Regions from separate parts of the Enterococcus sp. AZ194 genome, predicted to be linked through region 2. Evidence: riboswitches for the same ligand, from Rfam matches in the RefSeq annotation. Region 2 holds a riboswitch; the other holds the start of a gene.
The links. Region 2 has a riboswitch for tetrahydrofolate ahead of IGI37_RS03815 (folate family ECF transporter S component). Riboswitches for the same ligand answer to the same signal wherever they lie in the genome.

Region 1 (7,563 bases), 310 kb from region 2:
TGGTAAAAAATCTTTTTTGTAAATTAAATTAAAATCTTCACTTAGTCCGAAATTCAGTGTTTTATGGTCACCCGAGAAGCGATCAATTTCATAAGGAGAAAGGTGCTCAGTTCTCAAAGCATCAGGTTCATAATGTTCAAGTCTAACCTTACCAAACAGGAGCATTAGCTCTCTGAAATAATTGGGTAGATGAGTGAATTCCGTTACTTGCTGATACATTTTTGCTGAAGAAATCCGTAAATCAAAATCTTTGGTGGCAAAGCTAGATGTTTTAGGGTATTTAAATATTTCTATCGTATCGACGCCGTTTAATTTTGTTGTCGAGTAATCTACGTGTTGCAATAGCTTGTAGGCCATGGGGAGATAACAATCCTTTCTCAAATTGAACATATCTAATTTTAGTATAAATAAGTTGTAGATTCTAGCCATTTTTATTCTTTTTCAAAAAATCTATTGACAGCCTACTTAAATGATGATAAATTCTAGGTGAATGTAAGCGCTTATATTTTATGAAAATATAAAAATGTATTCAGAAATCAAATTTGTGGCAGTTTTAAATCCTTTTACCGACTTAATTGAAAGCGCTTATCTTTGTTGTAATCGTTTTCTTTTTTTCAGCTCGGTAGTTCGGAGAATAGTTACGAAAATCGTTTATAGAAAGCGAGGTAAGAAAATGAATATTGAGATGGTTGATGGGGTTCGAACCATGACGATTGATATGATTGCAACGACAGCTTTGGCGGGTGTTCTCTTGATGTTAGGTTATTTCATACGAGGAAAAGTGTCATTATTGGAGCGATTATGTATTCCAGCACCAGTAATTGGTGGATTTATTTGCACGCTAATTGTTTGGGCATTGCGAGCATCGGGGACAATAGAAATTACTATGGATACAACGCTTCAGCTTCCTTTCATGCTAGCATTTTTTACTTGTGTAGGGTTTGGTGGAAGCTTCAAATTGTTAAAAAATGGTGGACGTTTGCTGATTGTATTTCTAGGTGCTTGTTGGGCATTAGCAATTATTCAAAATGTGGTAGGTGTTTCATTAGCTAAGGTGTTGGGTGTTAATCCAGTGTTAGGTGTAATGGCTGGAACCGTCTCTTTAGTAGGAGGGCATGGAAATGCTGCCGCGTTTGGACCTGTTGCAGAAGAATTAGGTGTCACCGGGGCAACCACTGTGGCCGTTGCAGCAGCAACATTTGGTTTAGTAGTAGGAAGTCTAGTGGGGGGGCCTGTAGGAAATTACTTAATCAAAAAAAATCATATAAAAGCAGAGGTTCAAGAAGATCCTGTGGTTGAAAAAAGTGAGCAGTCACCAAGTCAAAGTGCGTTTACGAGTAAGTCTTTTCTAGCCCATTTAACGATTGTTTTTGTATTTATGTTTGGTGGAATTTTAGTTTCAAACTGGGTCACCACCTTAGGAATCAAAAATTTTGCTTTACCAAGTTATGTTGGCGCAATGTTTTTGGCGATAGGGTTTAGGAATCTAAACGATAAGCATGAAGTGTTCAAGCTAGATTTCAAAGTAACTGATTTAATTTTGGATGTAGGTCTCGGTTTCTTTTTAACGATGGCGATTATGACCTTAAAAGTTTGGGAGCTTGTTGATCTAGCGGGTCCACTACTAATTATTTTGTTAATTCAGTTTCTAGTCCTATTAATCTTTTCTGTATTTGTTGTGTTCCCTTTACTTGGGAAAAATTACGATGGGGCAGTTATGACAGGTGGATTTACTGGTTGGGGAATGGGAATTGCTGCAACAGCTGTGGTGTGTATGAGTGCAATTTGTGAGAAATACAAGGTTCGTTCAACGAAGGCCTTTTTGATTGCACCACTTTGCGGCGCCGTGTTTGTTGATGTGGTTGCTATTCCGACAATCATTTTCTTTATTACAAAATTTGCATAAAAAGAAAGGATGTAATTTTATGGCGAAAATTATCGAATGTATTCCAAATTTTAGTGAGGGGCAAGACAAAACAATTATTGACGGGCTTGTCGCAGTAGCAAAAGGAGTTCCAGGTGTTACATTGTTAGACCATTCTTCAGATGCTAGCCACAATCGAAGTGTGTTTACACTTGTAGGAGATGTTGAGGGCATTCAAGAAGCGGCTTTTCAGTTGGTCAAATTCGCTTCAGAGAAAATAGATATGACCAAACATCACGGGGAGCATCCTCGAATGGGAGCCACAGATGTCGTTCCTTTTGTTCCGATTAAAGAGGTCACGGTAGAGGAATGTGTTGAAATATCTAAGAAAGTAGCCGAACGGATCAACCGTGAACTTTCTATTCCCATCTTTTTGTATGAAGATTCCGCTCAAAAACCAGATCGCGTGAACCTTGCTAGAGTTCGAAAAGGTCAATTTGAAGGAATGCCTGAAAAACTAAAGCAGCCTGAGTGGGCGCCAGATTATGGAGAGCCCAAGATCCATCCAACTGCTGGGGTCACAGCAGTCGGTGCTCGGATGCCTTTAGTTGCATTTAATGTCAATTTAGATACGGATGATATTGAAATTGCTAACAAAATTGCGAAGGTTGTTCGCGGCTCAAGTGGTGGATTTAAGTATTGTAAAGGAATTGGCGTGATGTTGGAGGATAGAAATATTGCACAGGTTTCAATGAATATGGTGAATTATGAAGGGACGCCTTTGTATCGTGTAGTGGAAACGATTCGGTTTGAAGCAAAGAGATATGGTGTAACTATCATTGGGAGCGAAGTCATTGGCCTAACTCCTGCAAAAGCATTAATTGATGCGGCAGAATATTATCTTCAAATTGAAGATTTTGATTATGGGAAACAAGTTTTAGAAAATCACCTGTTAAATTAGTACATCTAAATGAATTGACGGAGGGATGAGAATGAAATTAGTAGATATGAAAGTGGCAGAATTTGTTTCTGTACTTGCTTCTGATGCCCCAGCACCTGGTGGAGGTTCAGCCGCGGCTTTGGCTGGTTCAATTGGTTCAGCACTGACCATTATGGTGATGAATTTAACTATCGGAAAGAAAAAATATGAGACATATGATAGCCAATCGAAAGAAATCTTGCAAGAGATGACAAAATTGAATGAACAACTCGTAGCGATTATCGATAAAGATACGGAGGCGTTTGATGGTGTCTCAGCTATCTTCTCTATGCCAAAAGAAACGGATGAGGAGAAAGAGAAAAGACGCATGGCTATGCAAGCAGCTTTAAAAGCCGCGACTTTAGTTCCTTTTGAGATGATGGAATTGATGACGAAAGCCGCAAAAGTTACACAAAATGCTGTCGGGAAATCCAATATCAATGCTGCGAGTGATTTGGGCGTGGCTGCCTTAAATCTGAACTCAGGACTCAAAGGAGCTTGGCTAAATGTCTTGATTAATCTTTCTGGGGTTAAGGATCAAGAATTTGTCGAACATTATAAACAAGAAGGGAAAAAGGTTTTAGAGGAAGGTTGTCGAGTGACCGATGAGATTTATGCAGAAATTCTAAAGATTGTGTAATCGCGTAGAGGTTTATTTCTTCCTGACAAGGAGGGTGTCATGACGTTTAAGATACTAACGGAAACGGATTATCAAATCAGTCAGTGGAGTGGAGGAGAAACAAAAGAGTTTTATATCTATCCTGAAACAAGTGCGTATGCAAAAAAAAATTTTGATTATCGCATTTCTTCAGCTACTATCGCAGTTGAAGAGAGTTTATTTACCTCCTTACCTAATTATTCACGGTGTTTGATGGTCTTAGAAAACGAAGTAAAACTGATTCATGAGCTACCAAATGAAAAAATAGTTTGCAGGTTGGCTCCTTTTCAAAAAACATATTTTTCGGGAGCTGTGACTACACGGAGCATAGGAAAATGTAAAGATTTTAATGTGATGTATACGTCAGATTATACGGTTTCTGTGGCTGTGATAAACGAAGGAGATGTTGAACTAGCTGCAGAAAATAGCTACTTTTTCTATCTGTTAAATGAGTGCGTTTGTAGTCAACTGAATAATAAAGAAGTTGTCTTAAAAGCAGGAATGGCCTATGTGCTATCAAACGAGAGTGGAAAAATGAAGTTTATTGCTTCAACAGAGGATGGAATCATAGGAATTCTCTGCTGTTTTAAAAGAAAATAAAAATATCGGAGTTGAAAAAGGGGCATAAAGTGCTATTGGATGGAATGTTGCTAATAGATGAAAAACTAGAAAAATAGTTTGTGGTCCCTTTTTCGCATTCGCTGCATATGAATTTTACATGTAGCTACCCTGGAGAGGAAGCTAATTAATGAAAAAGTTGTTTGATCTAAGCTTACTAAGTAATCCTCGTGTTCTTTCTTTTTCAGCAATTCTTATTGCGTTAAATGTTGTGTTGAACATGTTCAATGTGGATTTTGGACGAACGATTCAAGTCAGTTTTGCCTTTTTGGCAATCGTGATTAACGGCTATTTTTTCGGGCCAGCAATCGCCGGCTGTTCTGCTATTATCGGGGACGTTTTGGGGTTTATCCTTAATCCTTCGGGGTTCTTTTTCCCCGGGTTCACATTTAGCGCCTATGTATCTGGACTGTTGTATGGTGTTGGCTTTCACAAAAAGCCAATCACATTAAAACGAGTGATTATCGTAATGATTATTAAAACAATTATTTTTTCTTTCATTCTTACGCCACTATGGTTGAAGATGATGTATGGAACGTCACTTTTTGCTGTGCCTAGAGCAATCAAAGCGATAGCGATGTTTCCGATTGAGACGACACTAGTTATGGTGTCGTTAAAGATATCTGAACGTGTGAAGGCTAGAAATAATGTAATCGTTGAATGATATGGGAGGATGGAAATGAATAAAACAGATATTGAAATTGCCCAAGAAGCAACTATGCTACCGATTGTGGAAGTAGCCAAAAAAATTGGTTTAACCGAGGAACAAATTGAATTTTATGGGAAGTACAAAGCCAAGTTAAATATAGAAGAAATTCCTTCTCAGCAATCAGAGGAAGGAAAAGTGATATTAGTCACGGCTATTACCCCGACCCCTGCCGGAGAAGGAAAGACGACAACGGTTGTTGGCTTAGGAGATGCATTAAACCGACTTGGAAAAAAAGCAATTATTGCTTTAAGAGAACCTTCTTTAGGACCAGTATTTGGTGTAAAAGGGGGAGCTGCGGGAGGTGGGTATGCACAAGTTGTCCCAATGGAAGACATTAATCTTCATTTTACAGGTGATTTTCATGCCATTGGTGCTGCGAATAATTTGCTTGCAGCAATGATTGATAATCATATTTTTCAAGGGAATCAATTAGCGATAGATAATCGTCGAATTACTTGGAAACGAGCGGTAGATATGAATGACCGTCAATTACGAAAAATAGTGAATGGGTTGGGTAGTCGAGTAAATGGTGTGCCAAGAGAAGATGGGTTTGAGATCACTGTAGCCTCTGAAATTATGGCGATTCTTTGTTTGTCTAACGATATAGAGGACTTAAAAGAAAACTTGGGGAATATCATCATTGGTTATACGTATGAGGATCAACCAGTCACAGCTAACCAGCTAAATGCTCAAGGAGCTATGGCAGCTTTACTAAAAGATGCGATGAAACCCAATCTTGTTCAAACGTTAGAAAATAATCCCGCGTTTATTCATGGCGGTCCTTTTGCCAATATTGCACACGGCTGTAATAGTGTGGTTGCGACAAAGCTAGCGATGAAGTTAGCTGATTATGTGGTAACAGAAGGCGGTTTTGGCGCTGATTTAGGTGCTGAGAAATTTATCGATATTAAATGTCGTAAATCAGGAATCAAACCTTCTGCAGTAGTAGTGGTGGCGACTGTTAGAGCATTGAAAATGCATGGTGGTGTCCCTAAAACCGAACTGAATAGTGAAAATCTAGAGGCGCTAAAAAAAGGATTGCCTAATCTATTAAAGCATATAGAAAATGCAACGCAGGTGTATGGGTTACCAACTGTAGTAGCAATCAACAAGTTCCCCACAGATACCGAGGCAGAGTTAGCCTTAGTTAGAGCTGAGTGTGAAAAACGCCAAGTAAATGTGGTCTTGTCAGATGTCTGGGGGCATGGAGGACAAGGTGGAGAAGAGCTAGCAAAAGAAGTTCTTCAACTTGCTGAAGAAAAAAATAATTTCTCATTTGTTTATCAAGATGAGGAATCTATTAAGGATAAAATAAAAGCGGTCGTTCAAAAAGTATACGGGGGCGAAGACGTTCACTATGAAACAATAGCAGAGAGAGAAATTGCTAAGCTACAAAAATTAGGCTTCCAAAGGTTACCTATTTGTATGGCTAAAACGCAATATTCTTTTTCTGATGATCCAACCAAGTTGGGAAGACCAACCGATTTTTCTATCACGGTTAGTAATGTAAAAGTGTCAGCAGGAGCAGGTTTTATTGTCGTTTATACAGGAAGCGTGATGACGATGCCAGGGTTACCTAAACGACCTGCTGCAGAAAAAATCGATATTGATGCACAAGGAAAAATTACAGGGTTGTTTTAATATTTTTAAAAGCAGTCATAGGAATTGATTTAGAGATGAGAGGTTTATTTAATAATGCACACACCCTATGAAATTCGAGAAATAACGATTCAGACGGCAAGAGCCAAAGTGGCTAAACGTTTGAAAGAAAAAATTATCTTGGCCTTTATTGGCGGAGCAATGATATCTTTGGGCTACTTAGCCTATGTAAGAGTGATTTCTTCTATTGTAGAAGAGTGGGGAAGTTTTGCTTCATTTATTGGTGCTTGTGTATTCCCTGTTGGACTGATTGTCATTTTGTTAGGTGGTGGTGAGTTAATCACAGGGAATATGATGGTCGTCTCTTTCGGCTTTTTTGCCAAACGTGTAACAGGGGGGGAATTACTGAGTAACTGGCTAATTGTCACAGTCGCTAATTTGGTGGGTGCTTTGTTTGTCGCTTACTTTTTTGGACATATTGTCGGTCTAACATCATCGGGGGTCTACCTTGAAGAGGTTGTAAAAATTGCTGGCGCTAAGATTGAGGCGAATTTCATTCAAAGTTTTGTCTCAGGAATTGGCTGTAACTGGTTTGTTTGTCTGGCAGTTTGGCTTTGTTATGGCGCAAAAGAGGCTGCTGGGAAAATAATGGGCATTTGGTTTCCGGTAATGTTATTTGTAGCAATTGGGTTTCAGCATAGCGTAGCGAATATGTTTATTATTCCGGCAGCTATATTTGAAGGCAGTTATAGCTGGGGCGAATTTATTCAAAATATCATTCCTGTCTATTTAGGAAATATTGTGGGAGGAGCCGTGTTTGTGTCCTTCTTCTATAACCAAGCATTCAACAAAAATAAGAAATAACACGAAACTCGCAAGAAAGGGTATCTTTTGCAGACCCTGATCATTTCTTGCGAGTTTGTTTCTATAAATAAAAGATGGAGAAGAGGTATTCAGTGTATTTGGACAAGCTTACTTCGCTACTGATTTAATAGATAAAATTGAGAGTCCGCCGATTGTTGCACAAACAAAGGAGACAATAAAAATAGATGAGAACCCAACAGCAGAAATCATAAATGCAGCAAGGATTGGAGCAAGTGCTTGTGTTACCGTGTTTCCAAGGTTATAGATACCAA
Region 2 (7,563 bases):
TCACAAGCAAACTTTTCAGCGCAACAGCAAGTGGTTGGAGATATTTCCGGCTATATTAATGAAATGATTGGCAACCAAAAAATTGTCAAAGCATTTCAACAGGAACAATACACCCAAGAAACCTTCGAGGCCTTAAACCAGACCCTTTATGTTCGCGGTCAAAAAGCTCAATTTTCTTCATCCCTTTCAAACCCTAGCTCACGATTTGTCGATCATTTATCTTATGTCGCTATTGGGCTAATTGGTGGGTTGATTGTTCTTTCAGGTAATCAGCTTGTTACGGTGGGCGTAATTTCCAGCTTCACCATTTACTCGACTCAATTTTCAAAACCGTTTATTGAGTTATCTGGTATCACGACCCAAATTCAGACAGCCTTTGCTGGGATTGAGCGAACCTTTGAAATTCTGAATCAACCAATTGAACTAGAAGCTGCTGACAATGAGTCAATTGATGCCTACACAACTGCTGCTTCATCTCGAGTGGTAAAAGGACAAATCGAATTTGATCATGTTTCCTTTTCTTATACACCAAAACAGCCACTTATTGAAGACTTCACCTTTACAGCTCTACCTGGTCAAACCATCGCGATTGTTGGGAAAACTGGTGCAGGCAAATCGACGTTGGTCAATCTGTTGATGCGTTTTTATGAAGTCAACAAAGGAACAATCCGCATTGATGGAATCGATATCCGTCAAATGGCTCGAGAAGATTTGCGAAAAAGCTTTGGTATGGTGCTTCAAGATACTTGGTTGTTTGAAGGAACCCTTCGTAAAAATTTACAATATGGAAACGACCAAGCCTCAGATGAAGAAATCTACCATGCCCTAAAAAGAGCCTATATGTATGATTTCGTAATGCGTTTACCTGATAAACTAGATACGGTCATTGGCGAGCAAGGCTTAAAAATATCGGAAGGACAACGTCAGCTGTTGACCATCGCTCGAACGATGTTGAGTAACCCGCCTATGTTAATCTTGGATGAAGCAACAAGCTCTGTTGACACGCTCACTGAAGCCAACATTCAAGATGCCTTTTTACAAATGATGAAGGGCCGAACTAGCTTCGTGATTGCTCATCGACTTTCAACCATTCGAAACGCAGACAAAATCCTAGTGATTGAAAAAGGACAGATTGTTGAAATTGGTAGCCACGAGGAACTATTAAAACAAAACGGGCCGTACAAACAGCTATATGAAGCACAATTTACCATTCAGGCTACTAGCTAGCTCGTAATCGAGAATATCGGCGCTAAAAAATACCCTCTCTAAATTCAACATACAAACCTGAATTTAGAGAGGGTTATTTTTGAAGCTATCGTCTTGGGATGTTTGACGATAATCGACTATTTATTTTGGACTTTTATCTCAAGCAAATTTTTTGACCCATTTTCTATAAGGTAAGGCTGCGCCCACCATATAGAGCATAATTGTCTCTACAGGCAACATGATCGCGACCTTCACCAAACGCGGACTCCAGATCGCCCAGCTGGTTAATGAGACATTGTACATCATAGATAACCATAATGGCGTCAATATCAATGAAATAAGAAGCGTATTCGTCAAGGTACATAAAAAAGCACGCATCAGAGTGACTTCTTTTTTATGGAAATAAAGACCATACACCACACCACCGATAAAGGCATTAATCGTAAAGCCAATAAAAAAAGCGGCTTTTGGAAACAGCATCATTCCGATTACGTCGGCAATTGCCGCACCTATTCCTGTCCATAAGGGACCAAACAGTAACCCCATGATCAACTCAGGCACAAATGTAAACGTAATCTTGATAAACTGAAGCTCAAAACCCAATACTTGTGATAGGACAACCATCATTGCAATCAGCAGCCCCATTATTGCGATCATTCGACCGTCAATCTTTCTTTTCATTTCTAGCATCTCCTCAAAGAGTTGCTACACAAAATATGCAGCGAATGCGAAAACAAAACCGCGAATTTTTCAATTCTTCGTCCAAAAGGCAACATCCCATCCTTTTAGCACTTAACGCTTCGTTTCCTACTCTGATTTTATTTAGGCCAAGGCCTACAAAGAATATAGCACAGACTTTCCCTTATAAGCAATAAAACAAGCGCCATTCCACTACTTTTTTTGAGAAATGTTCGGTGTTTTATTTGGTTCAATAGTCTGTGCTAAAAAACGGTTAGATTGAGATAGGGCGGTTATCGTTCTCGTGGATAATTTCTCTAAAGTCAGCGAAACCAACATCTAAGCCTCGAATTAAAATTTCGGCGGAACCAATATTGGTTGCTAACGGAATTTCGTACACGTCACTTAAACGAATTAAAGCTGTCACGTCAGGTTCGTGCGGTTGCGCTGCGAGCGGGTCACGCAAAAAGATGACCATATCTAAGTTATCCTCAGAAATCATGGCACCAATTTGTTGGTCGCCACCAAGCGGGCCTGATTTGAAGCGATGAACGGGCAAGCCTGTCGCCTCTTCAATTCGCAAACCTGTTGTGCCTGTTGCAAACAATTCATGATTTTCCAAAATATGTTTGTAGGCCGTCGTCATTTTTACCATTAAATCTTTCTTTCGGTCGTGAGCAATTAATGCAATTTTCATTTATTCTCCTCCTCAAGCTACTTGTTAATACTAGTTTACCAAAACCTTCAGCAACTTGCCCAAAAACTTTCTATCCTTTGTCAATCTGACGAAAAACAATCTATTTTCTTGTGCACGTTACCATTGAATACAGATAACGCTTTCAGTTATACTTTCAATATAATAAAAAACAAATAAACAAGAAAGAGTGAATTCAATATGGTAGAAATGGCATTGAAACACGTTTATAAAAAATATGATAACGCAGAAAATTATTCTGTAACTGACTTTAACTTAGATATCGCAGATCGCGAATTTATCGTTTTCGTAGGACCTTCAGGTTGTGGGAAATCGACAACTTTACGTATGATTGCAGGTCTTGAAGACATTACTGAAGGTGAATTAGAAATCGGTGGAAAAGTCATGAATGACGTGGCTCCAAAAGATCGTGACATCGCGATGGTATTCCAGAACTACGCGTTATACCCACATATGACCGTATTTGATAATATGGCATTTGGTTTAAAACTTCGTAAATATGACAAAGCAGATATCCAAAAACGTGTCGACAATGCAGCTGAAATCTTAGGCTTAACCGAATACTTAAAACGTAAACCAGCCGCTTTATCTGGTGGACAACGTCAGCGTGTTGCCTTAGGTCGTGCAATCGTTCGTGATGCAAAAGTCTTCCTAATGGATGAACCTTTATCTAACTTAGATGCAAAACTACGTGTAGCAATGCGTGCTGAAATCGCAAAACTACACCAACGTTTAGAAACAACAACTATCTACGTTACCCATGACCAAACAGAAGCGATGACAATGGCTGACCGTATCGTTATCATGAAAGACGGTTTCATCCAACAAATCGGTTCTCCAAAAGAAGTTTACGATACACCAGTTAATGTATTCGTAGCTGGCTTTATCGGATCACCTGCCATGAACTTTTTCAATGTAACATTGAAAAACGGCGTAATTTCTGATGGACATGGATTAGAATTACGTATTCCAGAAGGTAAAAACAAAATTTTAGTTGAAAAAGGCTACGATGGCAAAGAAATCATCTTTGGTATTCGTCCTGAAGATATTCATAGTGAACAAGTTGTTTTAGATGCTACACCTGAAGCAGTTGTTCGTTCTGAAGTTGTCGTTTCTGAATTACTAGGAGCTGAAACAATGCTTTATACAAAAATTGGTGATACAGAATTCATTTCAAAAGTTGATGCACGTGACTTCCACCGCCCTGGTGAAGTAGTTGACTTAGCATTCAACATTAGTAAAGCTCACTTCTTCGATAAAGAAACTGAAGATGTGATCAAGTTACCTTAATCTACGGTCCCCCTTTTCTAGGCCTTGCTGTTTTATTACAGCGGGGTCTATTTTTTCCTCTACACATTTGACATGACGGCTAGTGACAGTCACCCCTTTCTTAAAAAGTGGTGATCCCGAAGCAACGCCTTCTTTTCAGTTGAACTTCTTCTCGAGGAATCTTTTCCACCACCAACCACTTCTTTATCAAGCTTGAAAACATCTAGCCCAAACAAATAAAAAATTAGTTGTTCACTTTTCGAAAGAATTTTCACTCTTTCTCGTTTATACTAGGCTTAGATAAGAAAGGAGCAATCATTCATGATAACTTCTGAAGAAAAAATCCAAGAATACTATCAAGCGTTAGTTGAAAAAAAGCCAAGATATGATGGCATCTTTTTTGCAGGTATTAAAACTACTGGTATCTTTTGTCACGCCACCTGCACAGCGAGAAAACCCAAAATTGAAAACTGCACATTTTTTGAAACGGCTGAGGAAGCCTTATTAGCAGGCTTTCGTCCCTGCAAAATTTGTCACCCTTTGTCTTACCCTCAAGAAATTCCTAATGAAATAAAACAACTCATTGCAGAGATAGAAAAAAATCCTGAAAAGAGATGGCAAGAGGCTGACTTTAAAGCCCTAGGGTTTCACTCTGCCACGGCTAGAAGAAAATTCAAACAACTCTACAACATGACCTTTGTTCAGTACGCGCGCGCACGTCGGATGGGCTTAGCCTTTAAAGAATTATCGGCCGGTTCCAAAGTCATCGACCAACAGCTATCCACAGGCTACGATTCAGCAAGTGGTTTTAATGATGCCTTTACAAAAATCATGGGCAACCCACCAAAGAAAACCGGGGTCTCGGTGATGTACACTGCGATAATCTCAACTCCTTTGGGACGAATGATCAGTCTCTCTGATGAGAAATTTTTATATCTACTAGAATTTTTGGATAGACGCGGGCTTGAAAATGAAATTAAACGACTGCGAATCAGACACAATGCCCGAATAATCCCAGGAGAGACAAAGATTAGCCAGCTACTAGTTGTACAGCTAGCAGAATACTTTCAAAAAAAACGGAGTCATTTTACGATTCCTTTATATCGTGCAGGGTCTCCCTTTCAACAAAAAGTTTGGGCAATTCTAGACACCATTCCTCTTGGTGAAACTTCTACTTACCAGAAAATCGCGCAACAGCTAGGGAATCCTCAGGCTGTCCGAGCTGTTGGAAATGCCAATGGAGCCAATCAACTCGCAATTTTGATTCCTTGTCACCGCGTCACAAAATCAAACGGGGAACTGGGTGGTTATAGTGGTGGACTTGAGAGAAAACGCTACTTACTTGCTTTAGAAGAAGAAATAAAAAAGTAATCAAAAAAGAGTTGAAGCCACTTTCCAATCCTAACGATGAGTGACTACCAACTCTTCTTTTATTAATTCAATCCCTTTATCTTATCAGGAAAGGCAGAGCGATTCTCTTTTTTAGCTTTCGCCATCGCAAATATAGGAATATCAAAACTCTTACTCAATGTACCTGCCACAAAATATGCTATATTGTAATCCACAAAACTATGAACGAATCCACCAATTCCCATTAGAACAAAAACTGTATAGAAATAACCATCTGTGTAATAAGTATCTGGCATATTGCCTAACAAAAAGAATAGACTAACGACTAACATTTCGACTAGAGAGTGAATGATGCCAATAAATAAGTTAAAGGTCTGAAAACGTAGATTGGTCAATGAAAATTTTCCATTTACAAGTGTTATATCAGGCCGTCTTTGAAGAAAATATGCACCAATCAAAGCAAAAACAATATGAGAAAGGGCACGAAACGCAATAATGACTGGTGCGGATAAAAAGAAACCAAACGCTGCCCCTAATGCTACTGCAACGGCAACCCCTGGTGAAAAAAACATTGCGATAAATAATGGGACATGACTAGCCAGTGTAAATGAAGCTGGCGGAATCATAATTTTCGGCATAACCAATGGAATGATTATCCCCATCGCAATTAGTAGAGCTGTAATGGTTAACTGTCGAACTGACTTTTTTTTCATAAGCAAAACTCCTCCTATCAAAGTGTCAAGACACCTGATTTAAATTCATTTTACTCCGCATGACCACGAACTGTCAAGACACATACTTCCGCTCTTGATTCACCTAAAAATGACAACTAAAAAAGGCCCTTCTATTGTCTGTTACCGACTTTAATAGACAGGACTCTCTTTTTTGTGTTTACTTGCTACTCCTTTTCTCATAAAAAATTTCTTATTAACCTTTTGACACTAATTACACCCCTAGCTGAACAAACGACAGACAATAAAGATGGCTAGTCTCGTTAAATACTCGTTAAAATCTATTGCTGATTTTAATGAGAAACTTTATTTTCTATAGCCAACTGATTACTTTAGCGGAACAACCATTTGTTTCTCACCATCAAAATCTAAAACAACATTTGGCAATTCTGCCGCCTTGACCTCTGTTCTATTTGGCCGAATAAAGACATCTCCTTTTTTCGTATAAGTTAAATGTATGCCCGTAGACTTTTCCCATGGGAAATTACGTAGAGCTTGCACCGTATACGTATCAGAATCTGAAATTTCAGTACCTACGCTCCAACTTTTATCCTTATAGTCAATTGCAATATCTGTCACCCCATTATTATCTGTTACCACTTTCACTACCGCATCCTCATAGGAACAAACTTCACTTTTGGAATAACAATTCAAAAATACATATCCCCCAGAAATAACAAGAACTATACTTCCAAATAGATAAATAACTCTTTTTTTTGTACTCATTTGTCCATCCTTTTCTTATTTGAGATTTTCAATCAATTTTTTCTTTTTGACACTGGTTACGCCCCATAAGGTTGACAACAGACAGGTAACCAGAATAGCGCCCAGTAACATCAACTGAGTATCAGAATCAAATAGTCCTGTGAAATAGGTGCCATAAGAACTTGTTGACAGATACAGCTTATTAAAAAGTGCCACCACACCCAATGAAGACAGGTAAATAGCTGCTAACTGGAGGGTGATTTCCCAACCAATAATAAATTTTACTGCCCGTTTGGAATAACCTAAGCTAAACAAGATGGCCAATTCTTTTTTCTTATGATGAATATTCTGTTTATTCAAAAATACAAATATCAACACCATTAGGATAACCATTCCTAATAAGCCAGCAAACATCACCCATAATAACTGATGGTAAATAAGAGCAAAATCCCCTTGAGTTAATGCATATCTAGATCTTAGCTGATAGTATGGAAATAATTTTTGAATCTTTTCTGACAACTTGGGCATATCTTTTTTGTCCTTAGCAACGATTAACAGGCCGCCTATCCCTGTGCCAACACTTTTTTTATAGGAATCGTAATCTTTATATATATCTGCCAAATATTTAGTCGTCTCCTCATTGTCTCCACTGAAATTTTTGGCATCTTCATAAGTATTTTTACTAAGCTGATTTGATAATCCCGTATCTTTTATTTTTCTAGTGTACACAGCAAATGCATTCGTACCGGATAATCGCATGGTAGGAATCAAGGTTCTTCTATAGTCTGTCACGTAACTTCCCGAAATAACGTAAGATTTTTTTGTGAATTTGTCTTGGTCATTTTTGACGTCCAGTGATACCCTACCATCACGCCCAAACTCATTTTTCGCCTGCAAATACACCAAATA

Region 1: linked by a shared signal. The riboswitch ahead of IGI37_RS02510 (folate family ECF transporter S component) and the one ahead of IGI37_RS03815 (folate family ECF transporter S component) in region 2 are both predicted to bind tetrahydrofolate.

The regions. Positions count from the first base shown of each region.
Region 1 is NZ_JBIOQR010000001.1:490,569-498,131, forward strand. Features, by position in the region: gene IGI37_RS02485 (HutD family protein) at 1-357, opposite strand, end outside; gene gltS (sodium/glutamate symporter) at 674-1,906, shown strand; gene ftcD (glutamate formimidoyltransferase) at 1,926-2,825, shown strand; gene IGI37_RS02500 (cyclodeaminase/cyclohydrolase family protein) at 2,857-3,483, shown strand; gene IGI37_RS02505 (HutD/Ves family protein) at 3,523-4,101, shown strand; THF riboswitch at 4,106-4,207, shown strand; gene IGI37_RS02510 (folate family ECF transporter S component) at 4,250-4,783, shown strand; gene IGI37_RS02515 (formate--tetrahydrofolate ligase) at 4,799-6,469, shown strand; gene IGI37_RS02520 (formate/nitrite transporter family protein) at 6,524-7,291, shown strand; gene IGI37_RS02525 (MFS transporter) at 7,400-7,563, opposite strand, start outside.
Region 2 is NZ_JBIOQR010000001.1:796,525-804,087, reverse strand. Features, by position in the region: gene IGI37_RS03820 (ABC transporter ATP-binding protein) at 1-1,227, shown strand, start outside; gene IGI37_RS03815 (folate family ECF transporter S component) at 1,366-1,887, opposite strand; THF riboswitch at 1,924-2,023, opposite strand; gene mgsA (methylglyoxal synthase) at 2,159-2,581, opposite strand; gene IGI37_RS03805 (ABC transporter ATP-binding protein) at 2,780-3,889, shown strand; gene IGI37_RS03800 (bifunctional transcriptional activator/DNA repair enzyme AdaA) at 4,190-5,239, shown strand; gene IGI37_RS03795 (hypothetical protein) at 5,302-5,931, opposite strand; gene IGI37_RS03790 (hypothetical protein) at 6,277-6,675, opposite strand; gene IGI37_RS03785 (ABC transporter ATP-binding protein/permease) at 6,691-7,563, opposite strand, start outside.